DNA from 3 places in the Arthrobacter sp. BG5 genome. Region 2 is predicted to be linked to each of the others. Evidence: riboswitches for the same ligand, from Rfam matches in the RefSeq annotation. Region 2 holds a riboswitch; each other region holds the start of a gene.
The links. Region 2 has a riboswitch for thiamine pyrophosphate ahead of thiC (phosphomethylpyrimidine synthase ThiC). Riboswitches for the same ligand answer to the same signal wherever they lie in the genome.

Region 1 (4,153 bases), 410 kb from region 2:
GCTGCCGTTCCAACCGTCGGTGGACCACTTCCATGAGCGCACCCGGCCCGCCGACTGGCATGAGTCACTGATGAAGGCCTACGTGATTGACACAGTCTCCGCCGACTTCTATCGGTCCATTTCCAGCTACGTCGACGCCGGCACCGCCGCGCTGATCGAACAGGTCCAGTCCGCAGGGGACGCGACGGCGGTGCTGCGGGACCGGCTCAAGGCGGCGCTCGCCGACGACCCGCGGCTGGCGTCCCGGCTGGCGCTGTGGGCCCGGCGGCTGCTCGGGGAGGCACTCACCCAGGCGCAGCGGGTCAGCGTGGAACACGCCTTCCTCGGCGGCCTGACCGGCGCGGACGAGGTCCGGGCCGGCGAACTCGCCCGCGCCCTGACCGCCGACCTCGCCGCCGGGCATTCCCGGCGGATGTCCCAGCTCGGACTTGCCGGCTAAGTCCCCGGGCCGTCTTCCCGGCTAGCTTGCCCGCCTAGTTTTCCCCGGCACCGCTGCCGACGTCGGTGTGGTTTTCGGCGTCGGCGTGGCTGCCGGCGTCAAGCGCGGCCAGCAGGCGCCGCGCCGCCCCGGCGGGATCGGCGGCCTCGGTAATCGCCCGGACCACGACGACGCGGCGCGCTCCGGCGTCGACGACCTGCTCCACGTTGGTCAGGTCGATGCCGCCAATCGCGAACCACGGCACCACGCCGGAGACCTTTCCGACGTCTGCGGCCTCGGCCCGGCCGATCGCCGCGGCGGCGTAGCGCACCAGGTCCAGCCCGACGGCGGGGCGGCCCGGCTTCGTCGGGGTGGCCCAGACCGGCCCCACGCAGAAGTAGTCCAGCCCGCTCCGGCCCGGGGCCGCGGCGATGGCGGCGTCGACCTGCTCCGGGGTGTGGGTGGACATGCCGATCACGGTGTCCTTGCCCAGGAATTCCCGGGCCGCGGTGAAGGGGATGTCCTTTTGCCCGATGTGGAAGACCGGTGCCCCGGCGAGCGAGGCCAGGTCGGCGCGGTCGTTCACGGCCCAGAGCCGGCCGTGCCGCCGCGCCACGGCGTGCAGAACCTCCAGCAGCTCCAGCTCCTCGGCCGCCTCCAGCGCCTTATCCCGCAGCTGGATGATGTCGACACCGCCGGCGAAGGCGGCATCAACGAAGTCCTCGAAGTCGCCGCGCTCCTTCCGGGCGTCGGTGCACAGGTACAGGCGGGCGGTGGTGTGGACATCCTGGCTCATGCCATAAGCCTAGTTCCTCTAAACTGGGCGCATACCGCGGGAGCCCGCGCAGGCCGTCATCCGGCCGCCGGGCTGAGAGGGCGTCAGAGCCGACCGCTTGACCTGATCCGGTTAGTACCGGCGTAGGGAAGGAAGCCTATGGACGTATCAGTCCCACCATCCGCCACACCCGCCATCGGCGCTGCGCCGCGCGGAGGCGCCGAATATTACGACGTCGCCGTGATCGGCGGGGGAGTGATCGGCCACGGCATCGCCTGGGAGGCCCGCCGCTCGGGCCGCACCGTCGCCCTGCTCGACGACGCCCCCGGCTCCGGCGCCAGCTGGGCCGCCGCCGGCATGCTGGCGCCCGTGAGCGAACTGCATTACCAGGAGGAAGACCTCCTGGCCCTGATGCTGGAAGCGTCACGGCTGTGGCCGCAGTTCGCTGCCGCTCTGGCCGGCAACAGCACAGCCGGCGGCGTAGGCGCGGGCGGCACCGGCTATCTCACGACGCCGACCCTCGCCGTCGGTGCCGACGCCGCCGACCGCCGGGCGCTCGCCGACCTGCGGGCCGTGCAGCAGGCCAGCGGGCTGGCCGTGGAGCCGCTGACGGTGCGCGAGGCGCGCAACCGCGAACCCCTGCTCAGCCCGGGCATCTCCTGCGCCTTCGACATCCCGGCGGACCACCAAGTGGACCCGCGCCGACTGCTGGCCCGGATCGGCTCGCTGCTGGCCGCGGACAGCCGGTACACGGCGGTGCGCCGCCGCGCGACCGGGCTGCTCTGGGATGGCGGCCGCGTGGCGGGGGCCACGCTTGAGGGCGGCGGGGAGATCCGGGCCGGTGAGACGGTTGTGGCCACCGGCCTCGGGGCAGCCGACCTGCAGGGCCTGCCGGCCGGACTGTCCCTGCCGCTGCGGCCGGTCTACGGGGACATCCTCCGGCTCCGGGTGCCGCAACGGCTCCGGCCGCTGCTGCGCTCCACCGTGCGGGGGCTGGTCCGCGGAGTCCCGGTCTACATCGTTCCGCGGGCGGACGGAACGGTGGTGATCGGCGCAACCCAGCGGGAGGACGCGCCCTCCGCCGCCGGCGCCGTGTCCGCCGGCGGCGTCTACCAGCTCCTGCGCGATGCCCAGCAGCTGCTCCCCGCCGTCGCCGAACTGGAACTGCTCGAGGCCACGGCAAGGGCACGGCCCGGGACACCGGACAACGCCCCGCTGCTGGGCCGCGTGGCCGGCCCCGGCGCCGGGCCGGACATCGCGGGCCTGATCGTGGCCACCGGTTTCTTCCGGCACGGAGTGCTGCTCACCCCCGTGGCCGCCGCCATCTGCCGGGCGCTGCTGGACGGGCAGCCGGACCCGCGCTGGGCCCGGTTCCGACCGGACCGGTTCTCCGACCGCCGCCCGGATTCTTCCGGCCACGACCCGCGGGACGTCTCACCCACACATGCATCACCGACAGACAGGACCACAGCGTGAACATCAGGCTCAACGGAGCGCAGCACGCCCTCGCCGACGGCGCCACGGTCGGCGCGCTGGTCAGCGGGGTCACCGGCCGGACGCTGGCCGCCGACGGGCAGGCCACGGACGGCCGCAAGCTCGGCGTCGCCGTCGCCCGCAACGCCGAGGTGGTGCCGCGCAGCCAGTGGCACGCGACGGCGCTCGCCGAGGGCGACGACGTCGAACTCGTCACCGCGGTACAGGGAGGATGAACGCCATGGCAGAAACAGCGCTGGACGCAACCCAGCAGGCACGCCGGGACCCGCTGACCTTCGACGGCGTGGAGCTGGGCTCGCGGCTGATCATGGGCACCGGCGGGGCACCGAGCCTGGACGGCCTGGGCGCCGCCCTGGTGGCCTCCGGCACGGAACTCACCACGGTGGCCATGCGCCGCTACTCGCCGGCCGAGAGCGGCTCGCTATTCCAGCTGCTGGCGGACAACAACATCCGGGTGCTGCCCAACACCGCCGGCTGCTTCACCGCCCGGGATGCCGTTCTTACGGCCGAACTGGCCCGCGAAGCGCTGGAGACGGACTGGGTGAAGCTCGAGGTGATCGCGGACGAGCACACCCTGCTGCCGGACGCCCTGGAACTTGTGGAGGCCACCGAGCAGCTTGTGGCCCGCGGCTTCAAAGTCTTCGCCTACACGAACGACGACCCGGTGCTGGCCCTCCGGCTGGAAAACCTCGGCGCCACCGCCGTGATGCCGCTGGGTGCCCCGATCGGCACCGGCCTGGGCATCCTGAACCCGCACAACATCGAACTGATTGTCTCGAGGGCGTCCGTGCCGGTGGTGCTTGACGCCGGCATCGGCACGGCCTCCGACGCCGCGCTCGCGATGGAACTGGGCTGCGACGCCGTGCTGCTCGCCACCGCCGTGACCCGTGCCCAGGACCCGGCGCTGATGGGGGAAGCGTTCCGGCACGCGGTCATCGCCGGCAGGCTGGCGCGCAGGGCAGGCCGGATCCCGCGCCGCGAGCATGCCCTGGCCTCGTCCGCCATGGAAGGCCGCGCCGAGTTCCTGTAACGGACGCTTCGGGAAACCGGCCGGAGTAGCATTCCGGAAAGAAACTTGGCGGCAGGTGTCCTTTCGACGGCATCTTCCTCGTCGTACTGACGTATCGACCTACTAGAAGGAGTCACCGTGGACTACATGCTTTTCATCTGCACCGATCCCACAGCGCCGGAATATGTGGCCGCCGAGGACAACATCGAGGAATGGGCGGCCGAGGTGGAAGCCAGGGGCATTGCCCGCCACGGTGACAGGCTGCGTCCGGTGGAGGACGCCACCACTGTCAGGGTGCGCGCCGGCGAGGTGGTGATCACGGACGGTCCGTTTGCCGAGACGAAGGAATGGGTCGCGGGCTACGACATCATCGCCTGCGCCGACCTCGATGAGGCGATCGAGGTTGCGTCCAAACATCCGATGGCAAAATTCGGCAAGATCGAAATCAGGCCTGTGT
Region 2 (4,153 bases):
TCCCGGCGGGGATCCGCGGCGCAGACGAGCACGTCCGCGCTGGCGCCTTCGGCGATCGATTCGGCGCCGAGCCAGCCGCGGGCAGCCCAGGTTCCGGCGTCGAGGGCCGCCGTGGCCGGAAGTCCGGCGGCGCGCAGGGCCTCGAGTTCATCGGTGATCCGGCCATGCTTGATGACGCTGCCCGCGTCGGTCCCGGCGTAGATGGCCACCCCGGCTTCGTACGCCTCCAGGATGCGCTCGGCGCGGCGCTCCCAGAGCGAGCGCATGTGCGCCGCGTAGCGCGGGAACTTGCCTTCGGCCTGGGCGGCGATGTCCGGGAAGGTGGCGATGTTGATCAGGGTGGGCACGATCGGGACGCCCTGTTCGACGAAGCGGGGCAGGTGCCGGGGCAGCAAGCCCGTTCCGTGTTCGATGCAGTCAATGCCGGCGTCGAGCATGTCATCGAGGGTGTCCTCCGCGAAGCAGTGCGCCGTAACGCGGGCGCCCTCGTCGTGGGCAGCCCGCACCGCGTCCTTGACGGTCCCGGCCGGGAAACTTGCGGCCAGGTCGCCGGCGTCGCGGTCGATCCAGTCCCCCACCAGTTTGACCCAGCCGTCGCCCGCGCGGGCCTGCTTGCGGACGGCCTCCACCAGGTCCGCGGGCTCAACTTCAATGGCGAAGCCCCGCAGGTACCGGCGCGTCCTCGCGATGTGCCGGCCGGAGCGGATGATGCGCGGCAGGTCGGTCCGCTGCTGGATCCATCGGGTGTCATGGACCGCGCCGGCATCGCGGACCAGCAGGGTTCCGGCGTCGCGGTCGGTCAGGGCCTGCCGCTCCGCTACCTCGTCCGGTACATCGCCGCCGGGGCCGAGCCCGATGTGGCAGTGCGCGTCGACCAGGCCCGGGATGACCCAGCCGTCCAGGACCAGGTCCGGCGCGGCCGCGGGCCGGGTGAAGGTCAGCCTGCCGTCGACGGCCCACAGTCCGCGCCGCTCCTGGTCGGCTGCCGTGAGGACGGGGCCGCTGAATTCGATGATGCTGCTCATGGCCTAAAGCTTAATCCGCATCGCGATCCGCCGGCCCAGCTCGTCCAGCCCCGATTGCGCCTCGTGTTCCCGCAAGGCGGCCAGGGCGCCCGAAGGCCCGGCGACCACCTCGAAGCCGCAGCTCGCGTAAAACGGTTCATTGAACGGAACGCCAGCAAAGGTGCACAGCGTCATCGACTGATAACCACGACGGCGGGCCTCGGCGAGGGCTGCCTGCACCAGGGACCTGCCGATCCCGCGCCCGGCAAAATCGGGATGCACCGAAAGTTGTTCAAGATGGGCCTGGCCGCCGACTTCATCGATCCGGGCGAATCCGACCGGCGGGCTTCCGGCGACCAGGAGAAATAGAAAGGCATCCAGCCTCGCCTGCTCCGGAGCCGGGAACGGCCGGCACCCCAGCACCGCTTCGAGCAGGCGGTCGGCCGCGGCCTCCAGCGCCGGCAGGCCCGCGAGGTCTTCAGGTGTCGCGGCCCTGATGCGGGGCAAGACCCTGCGCTGAATCACGATGCCACGCTAGCACGGGGCCGATCCGGGCGTCCCGACGGCTTCCCGGCGCCCTGTGGTAGCTTCGTTTACGACCACACGGGTGCCCCTGCAGGGGCTGAGATCAGGCTGGTGCAGCCTGCGACCGTTGAACCTGTCCGGGTAATGCCGGCGAAGGAAGTGAGCAGTTCTTTGAGCGCAACAAATCCACAGCACAGCCCTGCCCGGAACGGGAACAACGCGGCGCCAACGGAGCCTCCCGTCACCGGTGCAACACCCGTGACGCAGTCCTTGAAGTCCCATACCCTCGCATATGTCGAAGACGGCGGGATCCGCGTCCCGGTGACGGAGATTGCCCTGGAACCTTCCCCGGGCGGCGTCGGAAATCCCCCGTTCCGGGCGTACCGCACCGCGGGACCGGGCAGCGACCCGGTAGTAGGGCTCGCCGCCGTCCGCAGTGAATGGATCGCCGGACGCGGGGACACGGAACCCTACAGCGGCCGGGAACGCAACCTGCTCGACGACGGCAAGTCCGCGGTCCGGCGCGGCGCCGCCTCGGCGGAATGGCGGGGCGCGCCGCCGGAGCCCCGCCGCGCCGTCGAAGGCCGAACGGTCACCCAGATGCATTACGCACGACAGGGCCTCGTGACACCGGAGATGCGCTTCGTCGCACTGCGGGAGAACTGCGACGTCGAGCTCGTCCGCAGCGAAGTCGCCGCCGGCCGGGCCATCATCCCCAGCAACATCAACCACCCGGAGTCCGAGCCGATGATCATCGGAAAGGCGTTCCTGGTCAAGATCAACGCGAACATCGGCAACTCCGCGGTCACCAGCTCCATTGCCGAAGAGGTCGACAAGCTCCAGTGGGCCACGCAATGGGGCGCTGACACGGTGATGGACCTGTCGACCGGCGACGACATCCACACCACCCGCGAATGGATTATCCGCAACTCCCCCGTCCCGATCGGCACCGTCCCGATCTACCAGGCCCTGGAAAAGGTCAACGGCGAAGCAAACGCCCTGACCTGGGAGATCTTCCGTGACACGGTGATCGAACAGTGCGAGCAGGGCGTCGACTACATGACCATCCACGCCGGAGTGCTGCTGCGGTACGTCCCGTTGACCGCCGACCGGGTCACCGGCATCGTGTCCCGCGGCGGTTCCATCATGGCCGGGTGGTGCCTTGCGCACCACCAGGAGAACTTCCTCTACACCCACTTCGACGAGCTGTGCGAAATTTTCGCCCGCTACGACGTCGCCTTCTCACTCGGCGACGGGCTGCGGCCCGGGTCGACGGCGGACGCCAACGACGCCGCCCAGTTCGCCGAACTGGATACCCTGGCCGAGCTCACGCAGCGGGCCTGGGACTTCGATGTCCAGGTCATGGTGGAAGGCCCGGGCCACGTCCCGTTCCACCTCGTCCGGGAAAACGTGGAGCGCCAGCAGGAACTCTGCAAGGGTGCGCCCTTCTACACGCTGGGGCCCTTGGTCACAGACATCGCACCGGGCTATGACCACATCACCTCGGCGATCGGCGCCACCGAGATCGCCCGCTACGGCACGGCCATGCTGTGCTACGTCACGCCAAAGGAGCACCTGGGCCTGCCCAACAAGGACGACGTGAAGACCGGCGTCATCACCTACAAGATCGCCGCCCACGCCGCCGACTTGGCCAAGGGGCATCCCGGTGCGCACGAACGCGACGATGCCCTGTCCAAGGCCCGGTTTGAATTCCGCTGGCGCGACCAGTTCGCACTTTCCCTGGACCCGGCGACCGCGGAAGCCTTCCACGACGAGACCCTGCCGGCCGAACCGGCCAAGACAGCCCACTTCTGCTCCATGTGCGGGCCGAAGTTCTGCTCTATGCGGATCAGCCAGGACATCCGGGACGAATACGGGTCAGCGGATTCCCAGGCAGCGTTGGCACAGATGGCAGCCGGAATGCGCGCGAAAAGCGACGAATTCGTAGCGGCCGGCGGCAAGGTCTACCTGCCCGAGCCCTCCATCGGCGCACCGTCCTAGCCGGGGATTCGGGCACCCGCCTGCGCGGCACCGGCGCGTCAGGAGGCGTGGGCGTGCCGGCTGCGGTTGACGTCGGCTATGAAGGAGCGGATGACCCGGTCGCCTTCCTTCGAATCCTGCGGCCGGTGCCCGCCCGGGGCGGTGCGGTGCAGGGCGCCCGTCTCCCGCAGATAGCCGGCAATCTCCTCGTAGAGCGGTTCCCAGCCGCCGGTCAGGACCAGCGTCGGCACTCCCGGAACGATCTGCAGCGGGGCCTCCCAGGGCGGCGCCTGCAGGCGGAGCCGGCGCGCGGCGCGTCCGTCCTCCACCGCGGGCTCGCCCACACTGCCTCGAACCGGGGCATGGGCGGCGAACACACGGCGCACAAACTCGCGGTGGAAATCGTCGTCGCCAAGGTTGTGCCGGACGTCAAAGAGCGGCTGCATGAGGGCACGGTGCGCGGCGGTCGCCGGCAGTTCGGCCGTGAGCGAGAGGCAGGCCGGTTCCACCAGCGTGAGGGACTGCACCAGATCAGGGCGTTCGACGGCGGCCATCATCGCGGCGATTGCGCCCTGCGAGTGCGCCACGACATGGCCGCCGGCCTCGCCCCGGCCATCGTCCGCCAAGGCCCGCAGCACGATGCC
Region 3 (4,153 bases), 1.2 Mb from region 2:
CGAGTTTTAACTCGGCGCCCCCCAGGACCTCGCTGAATTCCGCGTCGTGGGTCACCGAGACCACGGCCGTGCCGGCGTCGAGGAGCTCGGAGAGGAAGGAGGCCAGTTCCGCCCAGGTGTTGGCGTCCTGGCCGAAGGTGGGCTCGTCCAGCACCAGCACCTGCGGGTGCGCGGCCAGCACGGTGGCGACCGAGAGCCGCCGCTTTTCGCCGCCGGAGAGGGTGTAGGGGTTGGCGTCCACCAGGTCGCGCAGCCGCAGGCGTTCCAGCAGCTCGTCCACTCGTTCTTCGCCGCGGCCCAGCTGGCGGGGGCCGAACATCAGTTCGTCCAGCACCCGGCCGGTGACGAACTGGTGCTCGGGTTCCTGGAACACCGTGCCGATCCTGGCAATCAACTGCTGGGCCCTCCACTTGTAGGGGTCGATGCCCGCACCGGCGCTCAGCTCGGTCGTGGCGGACACCGCGCCGGCCACCGGGGCCAACAGTCCCGCCAGGGTCAGGGCGAAGGTCGACTTCCCGGAACCGTTGGGGCCGGTGATGGTCAGCGCCTGCCCGGCCCGGACCTGCGCCGTGATGCCGGACTGCACCGGCGCGGGCGGGACCGTGCGGAACCCGCGCAACAGACCGGTGCGGCGGGGATGTTCGCGGGACACGGCCAGCCCCTCGGCCGCCAGCAGCAGCTGGCCGGCCGCGGCGCCGCCGGTCTCGACTCCGCCCGGCCCCGTTCCGCCGCGGCGCGCCCGGGTGGCAGGCACATGGCCGGGCACCCAGACGCCGGCGGCGATGAGCATGTCCCGCGCCTGCTCCAGGACCAGGTCCGGGGGCCCGTCCAGCAGCACGGCGGAGTCGGTGGCGGTTCCGGGCTGCAGCACAACGATCCGGTCCACGAGGTCTTTCCAGACGGCGACCCGGTGCTCCACCACCACGAGGGTGGCGCCGGTCTTGTCCAGGCACCGCCCCACGGCGTCGCGGACCTCCAGAACACCGGCCGGGTCGAGGTTGGCGGTGGGCTCGTCGAGCAGCAGCAGGCCCGGCCGCATCGCGAGGATCCCGGCGAGCGCCAGCCGCTGCTTCTGCCCGCCGGAGAGCGACGACGTCGGGTGCTGCAGCGGCAGTCCGCCCAGCCCGACGTCGTCGAGCGCCTCCGCCACCCGGGGCCAGATCTCCGCCGGGGGCACGGACAGGTTTTCGGCCCCGAAGGCGACGTCGTCGCCGAGCCGCGACAGCACCACCTGGGTCTCCGGGTCCTGCTGCATCAGCCCCGCCCTGCCGCGCCGGGACCGGGGTGGGGCGCCGTCGATCAGCAGGCTGCCGGTCTCGTCCGAGTCCTCGGCGTCCGCGGCGCCCGCCGCGGACGCGGCCGAAGCGGCCGATGCGGCGGCGGAAGTGCTGTCCCCGAGCACCCCGGCCAGGGCGTGCAGCAGTGTGGACTTGCCCGCGCCGGACGGCCCCAGCAGCAGCACGCGCTCACCCGGGCGGATGTCCAGATCCAGGCCGCTCACGGCGGGCCGGGGCCGGCCGGCGTGCCGCCAGCCCCAGCCGCGGGCGGTGACCGCGGCCGGCCGGACGGCGTCGGAAGTTCTCATGCGGGTGCGGGCCTCAGGAGAAGACGGGTTCCGACGCCGCCTTGCGGGAGGCGAACGACCCCAGCACCCCGGTCTTGGCCAGGCCGCGGGTGGCCAGCCAGGACAGCCCGCCGGCAATGACGGCTCCGGAGATGGCGCAGAAGACGATGTAGGCGAGCTTGTCGCCGGATTCGTACGCGATGTTCCAGCCCCAGGGCAGGAAGGAGTCGTTCAGTCCGCAGAACAGGCCCGCGCCGGCGCCGGCGAGCAGGGACGCCGGCAGGTTGAACCGCTTGTACAGGAACGCGGCGAAGATGAGTTCGGCGCCGAGGCCCTGGACGAAGCCGGAGAACAGCACGGACGCGCCGTACTGGGAGCCCATGATCAGCTCGCCCGTGGCGGCCACAGTTTCGCAGAACAATGCCGCTCCGGGCTTGCGGATAATGAGCATGCCCAGCACAGCGGGGATCATCCAGCCGCCGGCATAGAGCCCGGTCAGCGGCGGGTAAACGGCGTTGAGCGGAACGGAAACAAGGTTGGAACCCTGGGACCAGGCCCAGAAAATCACACCGCCGGCAACAGCGATCAACGCCGCCACCACAATGTCGACCACGCGCCAGCTGTACTTGCCGGTGGTGAGTGTCTGCTTCGCAGAAATATCAGTCATGTCGTCCTCCTGAGGTACAGGAGGGGAGGGTGTTCCGGCGGCGCCGCGGCTTCCGCCACGGGCGCCGGGCACCCTGAGAACTCGACTCCCTTGCGCCGGTACTAACCGGATCAGGTTCGAGGGTCTGCGGCTGTCCGCACTCTCAGCGCCCACCTACGGTTCCCTGGACTGTTCCAGTGATGCCCGACGGCGGCGCTCCCCTGTCGTATCAAAATCGCCCTTGTGGGCTGGGCCAGTTTACACCCGGCGGACCTCCCACGTGACTCACAATCGTTGCCGTTTCGAGGGCCCCAGCTGCCCGTCCGTTGGGCTTGCGCAGCGGCGGCCACCTAACGGAAGCTGAGTCCCATGAGCGACGCACCAGTTCCTTCCCCCGAGTACGACCCGGACTCCGCGGAACCGCAGCCGGACGGGTCCCTGGCGGCGCTGATCGGCCGCATCCTGACGGAAATCGACGAACTGCAGTTCGAGTCCTTCAGCAAAGACGACGCCCTTGACCTGGGGCTCCGGCTAGTGGAGCTCGGCCGGCAACGCTCCCACCCGATCGCCGTCGACATCACCAAAGGCGAGCAGGTCCTCTTCCACGCCGCTCTGGAGGGCGCCACCCCGGACAATGAGCGTTGGATCAAGGCCAAACAGCGCACCGCCGTGCGGTATGAAGTCCCGTCGCTGCTGGTGGGCCTGCGGGCGCGTGCTGCCGGGCGCAGGATCGAGGACAACGCCTGGTTCGACCAGCAGGAGTTTGCGGCCCACGGCGGCTCCTTTCCCATTTACCTGCGCGGCACCGGGGTGGTCGGCACCGTCACCGTCTCGGGGCTGCCACAGAAAGCGGACCATGAGCTGGTGGTCGAGGCCCTGACGGAGATCCTTGGCCGCCCGGCGTCGCCGGGACGCTAGGCTAGGGGAAGCCCTGTTTCCTCCCGCAAGGAGTACGACGTATGAACATCTTCATCAAACTGCTCGGCACCGGCATCAGCCTCCTCGCCGGCTTCGTCGGCACCAAGGTGGTCGACACCGTTTGGGAAAAGACGACCGGCAACAAGCCGCCCAAGGGCCACGACGACGACGTTCCCACCACGCTGCGTCAGGCGCTGACGTTCGCCCTGATCTCTGCGTCGGTCAGCGCCATCATCCAGGTTCTCGCCAACCGCGGCACGCAGCGGGCGATCACTCGCTTCGCCAAGACCCAGGACCTGGTCTAGGGCCTATCGCCTGCCCGGTGCGCCCGGCCGCCGGCGGAGTCATCGGTCGTCAGGCGGTAATTTCCGCCTCGCCGCGCAGATGGCCCTCCTGGACATACCCACCCGACCCCTCGAGGACCTCCCTGGCGAGGGCGGCGAGGGATTCCGGGTTTCGGTGAGGGTCGGCGGCCCAGCCCGCCAGGCGGCCGGCGAGGTCGTTGCCGTTGCGCGTGAGGCGGCGAATGACCCATTTGCCTCCGCCAAGCCAACTCCCGGCCTCGAGCAGCAAAAGGTCGGCAGCTTCGCGGAAGACATCCGCCGTCAGGATGAAGGTTTCGGCGTCGTCGCGGCTTCCTGTCAGGTCGTCCATTAGGGCGCTCAGTCCGTAGCAGCGGGAACCCCGCTCGGCGTCGGTCAGGGGCTTCGGCCCGTGTGCCATCTGTTCCCGGGCGCGGGACTGCCATGCGCGGCCGGCACCGTTGTCCGTAAGGAGAATTCCGCTGGCGCAAAGCTCTGCGATCACGGGTCGCCGTTCCTCCGCCTCCCTGCGGTACCAGAAGTCCAGGCTCGCCGGCGTATGCACGAACGCCTCAACCAGCCATCCCTGGAAACGGCTGGTCAGCGCATAATTCGGGTGTCCGTCCGGGTAGAGAACAGCGATGTCGAGGTCAGAGGTGGATGTTGCCGTCCCGGCGGCCGCGCTTCCCCCGAGGATGGACGCAGCTGAGTCGGGATGGTTCT

Region 1: it holds a riboswitch for thiamine pyrophosphate, as region 2 does, so the genes downstream of both, thiO (glycine oxidase ThiO) here and thiC (phosphomethylpyrimidine synthase ThiC) in region 2, are expected to answer to the same signal.
Region 3: it holds a riboswitch for thiamine pyrophosphate, as region 2 does, so the genes downstream of both, AC1MBE_RS08425 (ECF transporter S component) here and thiC (phosphomethylpyrimidine synthase ThiC) in region 2, are expected to answer to the same signal.

What each region holds. Positions count from the first base shown of each region.
Region 1 covers NZ_CM155268.1:1,032,987-1,037,139, reverse strand. Annotated here, with positions in the region: gene AC1MBE_RS04650 (ferritin-like fold-containing protein) at 1-439, shown strand, start outside; gene thiE (thiamine phosphate synthase) at 474-1,214, opposite strand; TPP riboswitch at 1,241-1,361, shown strand; gene thiO (glycine oxidase ThiO) at 1,353-2,669, shown strand; gene thiS (sulfur carrier protein ThiS) at 2,666-2,902, shown strand; gene AC1MBE_RS04630 (thiazole synthase) at 2,908-3,717, shown strand; gene AC1MBE_RS04625 (YciI family protein) at 3,844-4,153, shown strand, end outside.
Region 2 covers NZ_CM155268.1:618,360-622,512, forward strand. Annotated here, with positions in the region: gene AC1MBE_RS02805 (amidohydrolase family protein) at 1-1,025, opposite strand, end outside; gene AC1MBE_RS02810 (GNAT family N-acetyltransferase) at 1,029-1,529, opposite strand; TPP riboswitch at 1,598-1,705, shown strand; gene thiC (phosphomethylpyrimidine synthase ThiC) at 1,674-3,530, shown strand; gene AC1MBE_RS02820 (alpha/beta fold hydrolase) at 3,569-4,153, opposite strand, start outside.
Region 3 covers NZ_CM155268.1:1,821,416-1,825,568, forward strand. Annotated here, with positions in the region: gene AC1MBE_RS08420 (ABC transporter ATP-binding protein) at 1-1,585, opposite strand, end outside; gene AC1MBE_RS08425 (ECF transporter S component) at 1,599-2,231, opposite strand; TPP riboswitch at 2,301-2,443, opposite strand; gene AC1MBE_RS08430 (heme-degrading domain-containing protein) at 2,580-3,128, shown strand; gene AC1MBE_RS08435 (DUF4235 domain-containing protein) at 3,170-3,433, shown strand; gene AC1MBE_RS08440 (nucleotidyltransferase domain-containing protein) at 3,483-4,153, opposite strand, start outside.